DNA from 3 places in the Streptomyces sp. MCA2 genome. Region 3 is predicted to be linked to each of the others. Evidence: riboswitches for the same ligand, from Rfam matches in the RefSeq annotation. Region 3 holds a riboswitch; each other region holds the start of a gene.

Region 1 (4,049 bases), on a different contig from region 3:
CGGGCCCGCCCAGAATCTGCACCACCCCGAAGGAGGTGAAGGTGAAGAGGAAGACCATCAGCGCGGCGGCCGCGACGGCGGGCCCCAGGGCCGGCAGGGTCACCCGCCGCCAGGCCTCGAACCGGCCGGCTCCCAGCACCCGCGCCGCCTCTTCCTGGCGCGGGTCGAGCTGCCCCCAGAGCCCGCCGACGGTCCGTACGACCACGGCGTAGTTGAAGAAGACGTGCGCCAGCAGAATCGCCCACACCGAGGTGTCCAGGCGCAGGCCCCACAGCTCGTCCAGCAGCCCGCCACGCCCGACCAGTGCCAGGAAGGCCGAGCCGACGACGACGGTCGGCAGCACGAACGGCACGGCCACCACGGCCCGCAGCAGCTGTTTGCCGGGGAAGTCGAAGCGCGCGAAGACATAGGCGCCGGGCAGTGCGACCAGCAGCGTCAGCGCCGTGGACGCGGCCGCCTGCCAGACGGTGAACCACAGCACTTGAACGACATCCGGGTCGCCGAGCACCGCCCCGATCCGGGCGAGCTGCCACTGCCCGCCGTCCTTCAGCCCCCGCCCGACGATCGCCACGACCGGATAGGCGAAGAACAGCGCGAAGAAGGCGAGCGGCAGCGCCATCAGGCCGAGCCGCACCGCCGTTCCCCGCGCGGGCCGCCGGCTGCGGGTTACTTCAGAACGAGCGAGGACCACTGCTTGATCCACTGTTCGCGGTTCTTGGTGATCGTCTCCGGAGGCAGCGTCGTCGGCTCGTCGATCGTGGCGCCGTACTTGGTGAACAGCTCCGGCACCTTGGCGTCCTTGCGCGCCGGGTTGACGAACATCTTCAGCGGTACGTCCTCCTGGAACTCCTTGCTCACCAGGAAGTCCAGCAGCGCCTTGCCGCCCTTCGCGTTCTTCGCGCCCTTGAGCAGACCGCCGAACTCGATCTGGCGGAAGCAGGTGCCCGTGGCGACACCGGTGGGTGCCTCCTTGGGCGCGGGCTTCTTGCCGAGCACCTCGACCGGCGGGCTGGAGGCGTAGGAGACCACCAGCGGCTTGTCGCCCTTGCCCTTGCCGGCCGCGGAGCCCGAGAACCGCTCGTAGTAGGCCTGCTCCCAGCCGTCGACGACCTCGACGCCGTTGGCCTTGAGCTTCTTCCAGTAGTCCTGCCAGCCGTCCGGCCCGTACTTGGCGATGGTGCCGAGCTGGAAGGCGAGCCCCGGGGAGGAGGTGGCGGAGTTCTCCGTGACCAGCAGCCCCTTGTACCGGGGTTCGAGCAGATCGTCGAAGGTCTTCGGCGGCGCGGTCTTGTGCCGGGCGAAGTAGCCGCGGTCGTAGTTGACGCAGATGTCGCCGTAGTCGAGCGGGGTGACGCGGTGCTCGCCCTTGTCGAGCTGTAGCCCGGCCGGCACGTTCGCCAGCCCCTTGGCCTCGTACGGGCTGAAGACGCCCTCGTTCAGAGCGCGCGAGAGCAGCGTGTTGTCGATGCCGAAGAACACATCGCCCTGGGGGTTGCCCTTGGACAGGATCGCCTGGTTGACGGCCTTGCCGGCGTCCCCGCCCTTGAGGATCTTGACCTTGTAGCCGCTCTCCTTCTCGAAGGCGGCCAGGACCGACTTGGACACGTTGAACGAGTCATGGCTGACGAGCGTGACGGTCTTGGCGTCCGCCCCGCCGCCCGGCGTACCGCAGGCGGCGAGCGCGGCTATCCCGACCGCGGCGGCGACCGCCGAGACGGTGATCCTGCTGGTGATGCTCACTGGCTTCCTCCTGGCTGGCCAGGAAGAGACGCGGCCCCGCCCGGTGTCCGCGGCTCTCGACGTCGGAGGACGTACGGAGGCGAATCCGGGCGGGGCGCAACAGCATGAGTGACGACCGAACTTCCTACCCGGAATGACCCGGGCGAGGTTCAAGGGTCTGCGGGCACCGTAGGACTACGACGCTTCCGCACTCTCAGCGCTGTGGCGCTCCCCTGTCGGAATGTGCATTTGTTCGATCACACGGTACCAGCGGGCGGTCAGCGCTCCGAGGCTGCGAGCTGTCCGCAGGCGCCGTCGATCTCCTGGCCGCGGGTGTCACGAACGGTCACCGGAACCCCGTGCGCCTCGATGGCCTGGACGAACGCCTTCTCGTCCTCGGGGCGCGAGGCGGTCCACTTCGAGCCGGGCGTCGGATTCAGCGGAATCAGGTTCACATGGACCCGCTTGCCCTTCAGCAGCCGGCCCAGCAGGTCACCGCGCCACGCCTGGTCGTTGATGTCGCGGATCAGCGCGTACTCGATCGAAATCCGCCGCCCGGACTTCTCCGCGTACTCCCACGCCGCGTCCAGCACCTCACGCACCTTCCAGCGCGTGTTGACGGGCACCAGGGTGTCGCGCAGCTCGTCGTCGGGCGCATGCAGCGACACCGCCAGCCGGCACTTGAACCCTTCGTCGGCGAACCGCAGCATCGCCGGGACCAGTCCGACCGTCGAGACGGTGATGCCGCGCTGGGACAGCCCCAGCCCATCGGGCTCCGGGTCGGTCAGCCGACGGATCGCCCCGACCACCCGCTTGTAGTTGGCGAGCGGCTCGCCCATCCCCATGAAGACGATGTTGGACAGCCGCGCGGGCCCGCCCGGCACCTCGCCGTCGCGCAGCGCCCGCATCCCGTCGACGATCTGGTGCACGATCTCGGCGGTCGACAGGTTCCGGTCCAGTCCCGCCTGCCCCGTCGCGCAGAACGGGCAGTTCATTCCGCATCCGGCCTGCGAGGAGATGCACATGGTGACCCGGTCGGGGTAGCGCATCAGCACGGATTCGACGAGCGTGCCGTCGTGCAGCTTCCACAGGGTCTTGCGCGTGGTGTCGTCGTCACACGAGATGTGCCGCATGACCTTCATCAGATCCGGCAGCAGCTCGCTCGCCAGCTTCTCGCGCGCCGCCGCGGGGATGTCGGTCCACTGCGCCGGGTCGTGCGCATAACGGGCGAAGTAGTGCTGCGACAGCTGCTTGGCGCGAAACGGCTTCTCCCCGATCGCGGCCACCGCTTCGCGACGCTCGACGGGGCTGAGATCGGCAAGGTGCCGCGGGGGCTTCTTGGCCCCGCGCGGCGCGACGAAAGTGAGTTCTCCGGGTGCAGGCATGGTCCGTCCAGTGTGGCAGATCGTTTACGGGGGCCCAGGTCCGAGTGGCGAGGGGCCCGTCACCCACTGCGGCCTTCTCCCCTTCGCGGTCCGCCTCGTACGGCCCACGGACGGCCGGACTACCAGCATGACCTCGTCAACTCGCACCCAGCTGGTGGTGCGTCCGCAGCCTCGCGGGACCCATGGGAACGGGGTGAGAAGTGACCGCCGACGGAGATCTCAGCTTGGTTGCGTTAGCAGGCGTGTTAGGGACAGCCCGCTCACCAGGCGCATACTGCTGCTAATGACAAAGCCTGCCGTAGCCCGGCGCCACCTGCCGTCCAGCCCCTTCAAGCCCCCGGTCACGCGCCCTCCCAAGCAGTTCGCGATGGGCGACCGGGTCACACACGATGAGCACGGCCTCGGCCGGGTCATCGGCATCGAGGATGAGGTCGCGGTACTTGTCGACTTCGGTTCGGTGCAGGCACGGATCATGAGTCCGTTCAGCAAATTGGCCAAGCTCTGAGAACCCCGCGCCGTTCGGCGCCGCCGCCTGCCCAGCCACGACGGCGGGGCCCCTAGCCGAGCCCGCACGCTGCGCCAAGTCACATCCCGGCAGCAGCCGCTCCCCCACGCCCCTCTCCGGAGCGTCCGGCCCCTTCAGGCTGCCGCCTCCCTGACAACGAAGGAACGGCGCCCCACCACCGCCGGCCCTTCTCACCCGTCGACCTCGCCCGGCCCCGTCGCCCCCCTCCCGCCGCTGGCCCTTCAACCGCGCCACGGCGATGACCGCCGACGGGCACGCCCGTGTCACGTGAGCCACTCAGGGACGCCGCGCCTTCCACGCCCGCGTCGCTCGTTCCGGACATCAAGGAACGCATGCGATCTTCGGAGAGGGGGACAGCCGAACGGGACTGCTGTGCGTCGGCCCGAAGGGCGACAGGCCACGCCGGAACACCTTCCATG
Region 2 (4,049 bases), on a different contig from region 3:
CGTCGTCCCATTCCTGGGCCCCCGGGTGCCCCTTGGCCAGATCGGCCGCATGAGCCGCGATCTTGTACGTGATGACGCCGGTCTTGACGTCATCACGGTCCGGCAGGCCCAGATGCTCCTTGGGCGTGACGTAGCAGAGCATGGCGGTGCCCCACCAGGCGATCATCGCGGCGCCGATACCGGAGGTGATGTGGTCGTAGGCGGGCGCGATGTCGGTGGTCAGCGGGCCGAGCGTGTAGAACGGGGCCTCCTCGCAGATCTCCTGCTGGAGGTCGATGTTCTCCTTGATCTTGTGCATCGGGACATGTCCCGGGCCCTCGATCATCGTCTGTACGCCGTGCCGCTTGGCGATGGTGTTCAGCTCGCCGAGCGTCCGCAGCTCCGCGAACTGCGCCTCGTCATTGGCGTCCGCGATGGAGCCGGGGCGCAGACCGTCACCGAGCGAGTAGGTGACGTCGTAGGAGGCGAGGATCTCGCAGAGCTCCTCGAAGTGCGTGTAGAGGAACGACTCCTGGTGGTGCGCCAGGCACCAGGCGGCCATGATGGATCCGCCGCGGGACACGATGCCGGTCTTGCGGCGGGCCGTGAGCGGGACGTATCGGAGCAGCACACCGGCGTGCACCGTCATGTAGTCGACGCCCTGTTCCGCCTGCTCGATGACGGTGTCCTTGTAGATCTCCCAGGTCAGCTCCTCGGCCTTGCCGTCGACCTTCTCCAGCGCCTGGTAGAGCGGGACGGTGCCGATGGGGACGGGGGAGTTGCGGAGCACCCATTCACGGGTGGTGTGGATATTGCGGCCGGTGGACAGATCCATGACCGTGTCGGCGCCCCAGCGGGTCGCCCAGGTCATCTTGTCCACCTCCTCCTCGATGGAGGAAGTGACCGCCGAATTACCGATGTTGGCGTTCACCTTCACCAGGAAGTTCTTGCCGATGATCATCGGCTCGATCTCCGGGTGGTTGATGTTGGACGGCAGCACCGCGCGGCCCGCCGCGATCTCGTCGCGTACGAACTCGGGCGTGACGTTCTCGCGGAGGGCGACGTACTCCATCTCCGCGGTGATCTCGCCGCGCTGCGCGTACGCGAGCTGGGTGACCGCGGCGCCGTCACGGCCGCGGCGCGGCTGGCGGGGGCGGCCCGGGAAGACCGCGTCAAGGTTCTTGAGTCCACCGCGCGGCGAGGTGTGCTTGAGGCCGTCGTCCTCCGGCCGCATGGGGCGGCCCGAGTACTCCTCGGTGTCGCCGCGGGCAATGATCCAGTTCTCCCGCAGCGGCGCCAGACCGCGGCGGACGTCGGTATCGATGTGAGGGTCGGTGTACGGCCCCGACGTGTCGTAGAGCGTCACGTCCTTGCCGTTGGTGAGGTGCACCCGCCGGACCGGGACCCGGAGGTCCGCGCGCGATCCGGAGACATAGCCCTTGTGCCAGCCGATCTGCGGCTCACTGCCGCCGCCGGCACCGTTTCCGTTTTCGGGCGTGCGTGCATCCTGCAGAGTCATGAGACCCAACTCCCTACGCCGGCATTACCCGGTAACAGGTTCGGCGGTCGACGCAGCGGCTTCCGTCCATGGGCGTTTCACGTGAAACGCCGCTGGGACGAAGGTCAGCGCCCTCTCAGCCCGGTGCTCCGAGCTCCCGCGATTGCAAAGGTGGCTCCACGGTAGCGGCCGATGTGGCGGGGTGAACAGGGGGCCCCACGAGTTCTTGCGATGATCGGGCGGTGAGCCCTCACGAGTCCCACCACCAGTCCGCCGTGCACTCCCACGCGCACGGCCATGGCCCTGCCACGCCGGTCTCCCGGCATCTGCGCAAGGTCATCGCCGCAGTGCTGATCCCCTTCGCGGCTGCGGTGGCGGTCGGTCTGGTCGTGCTGTGGCCAGGCGGCGCGCCCTCCCATAAGCCCTCCGGCGTCGGCTTCGACCAGCCCACGGAGCAGGCCAGAGTCATCAAAGTGGCGGAGGTGAACTGTGCGGATGTCCATGCCGAGCAGCAGCCCCAGCCGCCGTCTCCGACGGGACAGCCACCGACCGGGGGAGCAGCCAAGGGCAAGCCCTGCCAGCAGGCGACAATCAAGGTCACCACGGGAGAGAACACCGGGCGCACCTTCCAGACGGTGGTGACACCGGACGCGCTGCGCCACTACACCACCGGACAGGACGTGGTGGTGGCGTACTCCCCCAAGGCGCCGAAGGATCTCCAGTACTCGGTCAGCGATGTCGACCGATCGCTCCCGATGTGGGTGCTGGCCGGGATCTTCGCCCTCGCAGTGGTGATCGTCGGCCGACTGCGTGGAGTACTCGCACTGGTGGCCCTGGCCGCCAGCTTTGTGGTCCTGACGCTGTTCATCCTCCCGGCGATCCTTCAGGGCTCCAATCCGCTGCTGGTGGCGGTGATCGGCGGAAGCGCGATCATGCTGATCGCGCTCTACCTGTGCCATGGGCTGACGGCCCGTACGTCGGTGGCCGTGCTCGGCACCCTCGCCTCACTGCTGCTGATCGGGCTGCTCGGTTCGGTATTCATCAACTGGGCTCTACTGACCGGCAATACGGACGACACGACCGGGCTGGTGCACGGTCTGTACCCCGACATCGAGATCCGCGGTCTGCTGCTCGCGGGGATCATCATCGGGTCGTTGGGTGTGCTCGACGATGTGACGGTGACGCAGACCGCCGCGGTCTGGGAGCTCAAGGAGGCGGACCAGGCGGCCGGCTGGCGCAAGCTGTACGGCGCCGCGATGCGGATCGGCCGGGATCACATCGCCTCCGTCGTCAACACCCTGGTGCTGGCCTACGCGGGCGCCGCACTGCCGCTGCTTTTGCTGTTCTCGATCGCACAGAGCAGCGTCGGCACGGTCGCCACGAGCGAGGTGGTCGCGGAAGAGATCATCCGCACGCTCGTGGGCAGCATCGGACTGGTCGCCGCGGTGCCGCTGACGACGCTGCTGGCAGCGCTGGTCGTCTCGGCGGACCGGAAGGGCCTGGGCGGGCAGGAGAGCAACGGCGGGGCAGGAGCCGGACAGGGCCCCGGGGCGGATGCGGGGGCCAGCGTCGCTGCCGGCGCGCCGACAGGCACCGCGGAGGGCCGGCCCAGCCGACGCGGGGGACGAGGTAAGCGGCGTAAGCAGTGACGGGGGATAAGTGCGGCCCGTGGCAGGCGACTTCGGGCACGCGACGTGTCGCGTGCAGGGGCAGGGCACGGGTCGAGGGAGGGAGGCAGCGCAGCCTGGAAGGGCCACCACAGGTGCGCGGGTACGCGGGAGGACCGGCGTACCCGGTATGACGTCGGCGTGGACGGTCCGTCCGGCTCGGGGTCAGCCGGCCGGGGCCTCCGTGAGGATCTGGTCGAGTACGGCTTCCAGGGTGTCGCAGACCTCTTCCTTGCCGAGCGGTACGAGCCGGTCCGTACGGTCCAGGAAGGCGACCAACGGCGCCGCACTCACCCGGAACAGCGCGCGCTCGGCGCCGACCTGAAGGCTGATGAAGACATCGCTGAGGTGTGTGGGGGAGGCAGGCTCGATCCGCACATCACCCTCACCGGACTGCCGGCTCAGGCCGTCCAGCAGCAGCTCCCGGCCGAACGCCCAGGTAACGGGCGCATCTCCGGGCAGATCGAAGGTGAGACGGACGGCGTACGGATCGGCGCTGGCAAAGTCCAGCTGCACCGGAATCCGGAACGCGAGCTCCTCCGAGACGACGAAGCTCATGATCACTTCTGCCTGAACTGTGTCGGTCATCAACCACTGCCCCGCACTTGATCGGAGATGGCCGGGAAACATCCCCCGTAGCCCTATTGGCGCCATCGTCTGCCACGCGCAAGCAGATCACAAGGAGTGAGTTTTCAGATACTGACAGAGAAGGCGAGTGTCGTTAGTGTCGCCTCCGCCATTCTTCGTAGTCGGTCTGTAACGGACCGCAATCGACGCAGTTCGTCCGTGCGCAGAGAAAGCGCCGACGCCCCGGCGGCCGCCCCGACCTGGACCGGGAGGGCCGAACATGCCGTGCCCTGGGCATATGTCCGAACCAGGAAAGACCCCTGATGACAACGCACCGT
Region 3 (4,049 bases):
GCCCCGCCCGCCGCAGGCGCAACGGCGAGCGCACCGCGCAGCGGGCGACAAACGGCGAGAAACCCCCATGGCGGGAAAGCCAAAAACGTGGGAAGGGTCTAAAACGCTGGGCGTTCGGGGTCCAGTTCGGCCACGCCCTCGGTGGGGGAGGACGCGAGGGCGAAGTGGCGGCGGGGGATGCGGCCCGCGCGGTGTGCGAGGCGTCCTGCGGTGACCGCGTGCCGCATGGCCTCGGCCATCAGCTCCGGTTCCTGGGCGCGGGTGACCGCGGACGCCAGCATCACCGCCTCGCAGCCCAGCTCCATGGCCAGGGAGACGTCCGAGGCCGTGCCCGCGCCCGCGTCGAGGATGACGGGGACGCCGGCCCGCTCGGTGATCAGCTGGAAGTTGTGCGGGTTGCGGATGCCCAGCCCGGAGCCGATCGGGGAGCCCAGCGGCATGATCGCGGCGCAGCCCACGTCCTCCAGCTTGCGGGCCAGCACCGGGTCGTCGTTCGTGTAGGGCAGCACGGTGAAGCCGTCGTCCACCAGGGTCTCGGCGGCATCGAGCAGCTCGATCGGGTCGGGCAGCAGGGTGCGCTCGTCGGCGACGACCTCGAGCTTGACCCAGTCCGTGCCGAGCGCTTCCCGGGCGAGCCGGGCGGTGAGCACCGCCTCGCCCGCGGTGAAGCAGCCCGCGGTGTTCGGCAGCACCTTGATCTTGTGCCGTTCCAGTACGGACAGCACCGAGCCCTGCACGGTCGGATCCAGCCGCCGCATGGCGACCGTGGTCAGCTCCGTACCGGAGGCGAGCAGCGCCCGCTCCAGGATGTCGAGGCTGGGCGCGCCGCCGGTCCCCATGATCAGACGGGACGTGAAGGTGGTGCCGGCGAGGGTGAGGGGGTCGGAGCCCGCGGCGAAGGCGCTGTCGGGTGTGGCGGGGGTCGTTCCCCGGAGGGTTGCGGTGTCGGTCATGTCTGCGGGTCAGCCTCCCTGGACCGCGGTGAGCACCTCGACGCGGTCGCCGTCGCCGAGCGGGGTGGTGGGCCACTGGGTGCGCGGCACCACGATTTCGTTGACCGCCGCGGCCACCCCGGCGGGCGCCTTGGACAAGGTCGCGACGAGCCGGTCGAGGGTGAGCCCGCCGGGGACCTCGCGGGCCTCGCCGTTGACGGACACCGAGACGGTCGGGGTGGGGGTGGCGGCGTTCATACGGCCTGCTCCTCTGGGGCACGGGTGCGCTCGGGCCCCGGGGTGGTGGGGGTGAAGCGCGCGGGGGAGAAGGGGCGGGCCTCTTCGGGGAGGAGGCCGGTGGCCAGCACCTCGGCCATCGCGTCACCGGTGACCGGCGTCAGCAGCACGCCGTTGCGGAAGTGGCCGGTGGCCAGATGGAAGCCGGGCAGCGCGGTCGGCCCGAGCAGGGGGGCGTTGTCGGGGGAGCCGGGGCGCAGCCCGGCGCAGGTCTCGACGAGCGGCAGCTCGGTGATGCCCGGGACCAGCTCGTGCGCGTCCCGCAGCAGCTCGTAGACCCCGCCCGCGGTCACGGTGGTGTCCCAGCCCAGCTCCTCGCTGGTGGCGCCGACGACCAGTTCGCCGTTCTCCCGAGGGACCAGGTAGAGGGGGCCGCCGCGTACGACGGCCCGTACGGTGCGCGAGAGGAAGGCCGGGCTGCCCGCGGGCATGTCCGGCATCCGGAGCCGCAGCACCTGGCCCTTGACCGGCCGTACCTGCGGCAGCACCTCGTCGGGCACTCCGGCGAGCCGGCCGCTGTGGCTGCCCGCGGCCAGGACGACCTGACCGGCCGGGACCCGTGTGCCGTCGGCGAGTTCGGCGCCGGAGGCGCGGCCGCCGTCGACCGTCAGCCGCACGGCGGCGCTGCGGTGGAAGACCACCCCGGAGCGCTCACAGGCGGTCAGCAGGGCGCTCGCCAGCCGGCGCGGATCGACCTGGTGGTCGCCGTCCACCCGCAGCCCGCCGCGCACCCCGGGGGCCAGCATCGGCTCCAGGCGGCGGCACTCACGTCCCGTGAGCCACTGCGAGTCCAGTCCGGAGCGGATCTGGAGGGCGTGCAGTTCGCGCAGGTGGGCGCGGTCGTCGGCGTCCAGCGCGACGGCCAGCGTGCCGCAGCGCCGATAGCCGATCCGCTGCCCGGCGGCCTCCTCCAGCTCCTCGGTGAAGCCGGGGTAGCGCCGCGCGGAGGCGAGATTGAGGCCCAGCAGGGTCTGCTCGCCGTAGTGGAGCTCGGTGACCGCGGCCAGCATCCCGGCCGCGACCCGGGCCGCGCCGCCTCCGGGCGCGGGGTCGGCCACGGCGGCACTCAGCCCGCGGACGGCCGCCCGCCAGGCGGTGACCAGGCCGATGATGCCGCCGCCGATGACGAGCACATCAGGGCTCCGCGGGGTGGGATTCGCTCGTGTGGCAGATGCCTGCATGGGTGTCCAGCCCCTCCCTTCGCCGGCATGACCCGGATCAGGTTCGTACGGTCGGAGGCCGGCCAGCCTCCCTCTCAGCCCGGTGCGTCCGGGCTCCCGCGAGTGCGTGTATCGCTCACCCTAATACGGTGCCGCGACGCGCCGTAAGGCAGCGCCCGGGCGCCGGTGGGCGGCGCCCGGGCCGAGCCGGCCGTGACGCTGTGTCAGAGATCTCGTTGCGCGCTGCTGCGAGCGGCGTCACAGACCGTCCTAGAGTGATCGGGTGAGCGAGCAGAGCAAGTCCTCCCAGGCCCCTGACCGCACGCCGCACGTGGTGATCGCCGGCGCGGGAATCGCGGGTGTGCAGACCGCGGTCGCCCTGCGCGAACAGGGCTGGCGCGGCGCGATCACGCTCCTCGGCGACGAGCCCCACCAGCCCTACGACCGTCCGCCGCTGTCCAAGGCGGTGCTGCTGGGCAAGGCCGAGGGCTCCACCTTCGACATCGACTTCGCCGGGCTCGGCATCGAACTCCACCTCAGCCGCCCGGTCACCGCCCTGGTGCCGGACGCCCACGTGATCGAGACGGCCGACGGCCCGGTCCCCTACGACTACGCGGTCCTCGCGACCGGCGCCGCCCCGATCGTGCTGCCCGGCAGCGAGGGGCTGCCCGGCATCCATCTGCTGCGCACCCTGGACGACGCCGAGCGGCTGCGGCCGGTGCTCGCCGCCCAGCACGAGATCGTGGTCGTCGGCGCCGGCTGGATCGGTGCCGAGTTCGCGACGGCGGCGCGCGAGGCGGGCTGCGCGGTCACCGTCGTCGAGGCCGCCGACCGCCCGCTGGCCGGTGCGCTGCCCGCCGAGGTCGCCGCCCACATGACCGGCTGGTACGCGGACGCCGGAGCCGAGCTGCGCACCCACGCGCGGGTCGCGTCCGTCACGGCGGGCGCGGTCACCCTCGCGGACGGCACGACGCTGCCCGCCGACGCGGTGGTCATCGGGATCGGGGCCCGGCCCGCGACCGGCTGGCTGGCCGGCTCGGGCATCGAGGTCTCGCCGCAGGACGGCTCCGTACTGGCCGACGAGCAGCTGCGCACCTCCGTGGCCGATGTCTACGCGGTCGGCGACTGCGCCTCCTTCCCGTCGGCCCGCTACGACACCCGCCTGCTGATCCACCACTGGGACAACGCCCTCCAGGGCCCCCGTACGGTCGCCGAGAACATCGCCCGCGGCGAGGCGGAAGGGGTGGTCTACGACCCCGTCCCCTACTTCTGGTCGGAGCAGTTCGGGCGGTTCGTGCAGTACGCGGGCCATCACGGGGACGCCGACGAACTGGTCTGGCGCGGCGATCCGACCGGTGCCGCCTGGTCGGTGATCTGGCTGCGGGAGGGGCGGCTCGTCGCGCTGCTGGCCGTGGGGCGGCCGCGGGATCTGGCCCAGGGGCGCAAGCTGATCGAGCGGGGCGTGGCGCTGGACCGGGAGCGGGCCGCGAACGCGTCCCTGCCGCTGAAGGCCGCGGCGCTGTAGCCCGGGCGGTCCCTGCCCGTCGGTCGCCCGGGGGGTCCGCCGTCACCCTCCGGTGTGAGGAAGCCCCTGATGGCGATGCCCGGCTACCGGCTGTCAGTGCGAGGTGGCAGGCTTGTCCTGTGACCGAGATTGACG

What was found. A riboswitch is a leader RNA that binds a small molecule or an ion and turns the genes downstream of it on or off. The one in region 3 is predicted to bind thiamine pyrophosphate.
Region 1: another riboswitch for thiamine pyrophosphate. It lies ahead of M8I34_RS37330 (thiamine ABC transporter substrate-binding protein); the one in region 3 lies ahead of thiO (glycine oxidase ThiO).
Region 2: another riboswitch for thiamine pyrophosphate. It lies ahead of thiC (phosphomethylpyrimidine synthase ThiC); the one in region 3 lies ahead of thiO (glycine oxidase ThiO).

The regions. Positions count from the first base shown of each region.
Region 1 covers NZ_JAMJFM010000072.1:6,992-11,040, reverse strand. The annotation lists gene M8I34_RS37335 (ABC transporter permease) at 1-634, opposite strand, end outside; gene M8I34_RS37330 (thiamine ABC transporter substrate-binding protein) at 667-1,740, opposite strand; TPP riboswitch at 1,844-1,964, opposite strand; gene rlmN (23S rRNA (adenine(2503)-C(2))-methyltransferase RlmN) at 1,998-3,104, opposite strand; gene M8I34_RS37320 (CarD family transcriptional regulator) at 3,388-3,609, shown strand.
Region 2 covers NZ_JAMJFM010000001.1:101,520-105,568, forward strand. The annotation lists gene thiC (phosphomethylpyrimidine synthase ThiC) at 1-1,498, opposite strand, end outside; TPP riboswitch at 1,492-1,648, opposite strand; gene M8I34_RS00460 (YibE/F family protein) at 1,720-3,126, shown strand; gene M8I34_RS00465 (SsgA family sporulation/cell division regulator) at 3,310-3,732, opposite strand; gene M8I34_RS00470 (IclR family transcriptional regulator C-terminal domain-containing protein) at 3,837-4,049, opposite strand, start outside.
Region 3 covers NZ_JAMJFM010000070.1:28,035-32,083, forward strand. The annotation lists gene M8I34_RS37050 (thiazole synthase) at 99-839, opposite strand; gene thiS (sulfur carrier protein ThiS) at 963-1,190, opposite strand; gene thiO (glycine oxidase ThiO) at 1,187-2,410, opposite strand; TPP riboswitch at 2,408-2,520, opposite strand; gene M8I34_RS37065 (FAD-dependent oxidoreductase) at 2,673-3,914, shown strand; gene M8I34_RS37070 (Rv2175c family DNA-binding protein) at 4,034-4,049, shown strand, end outside.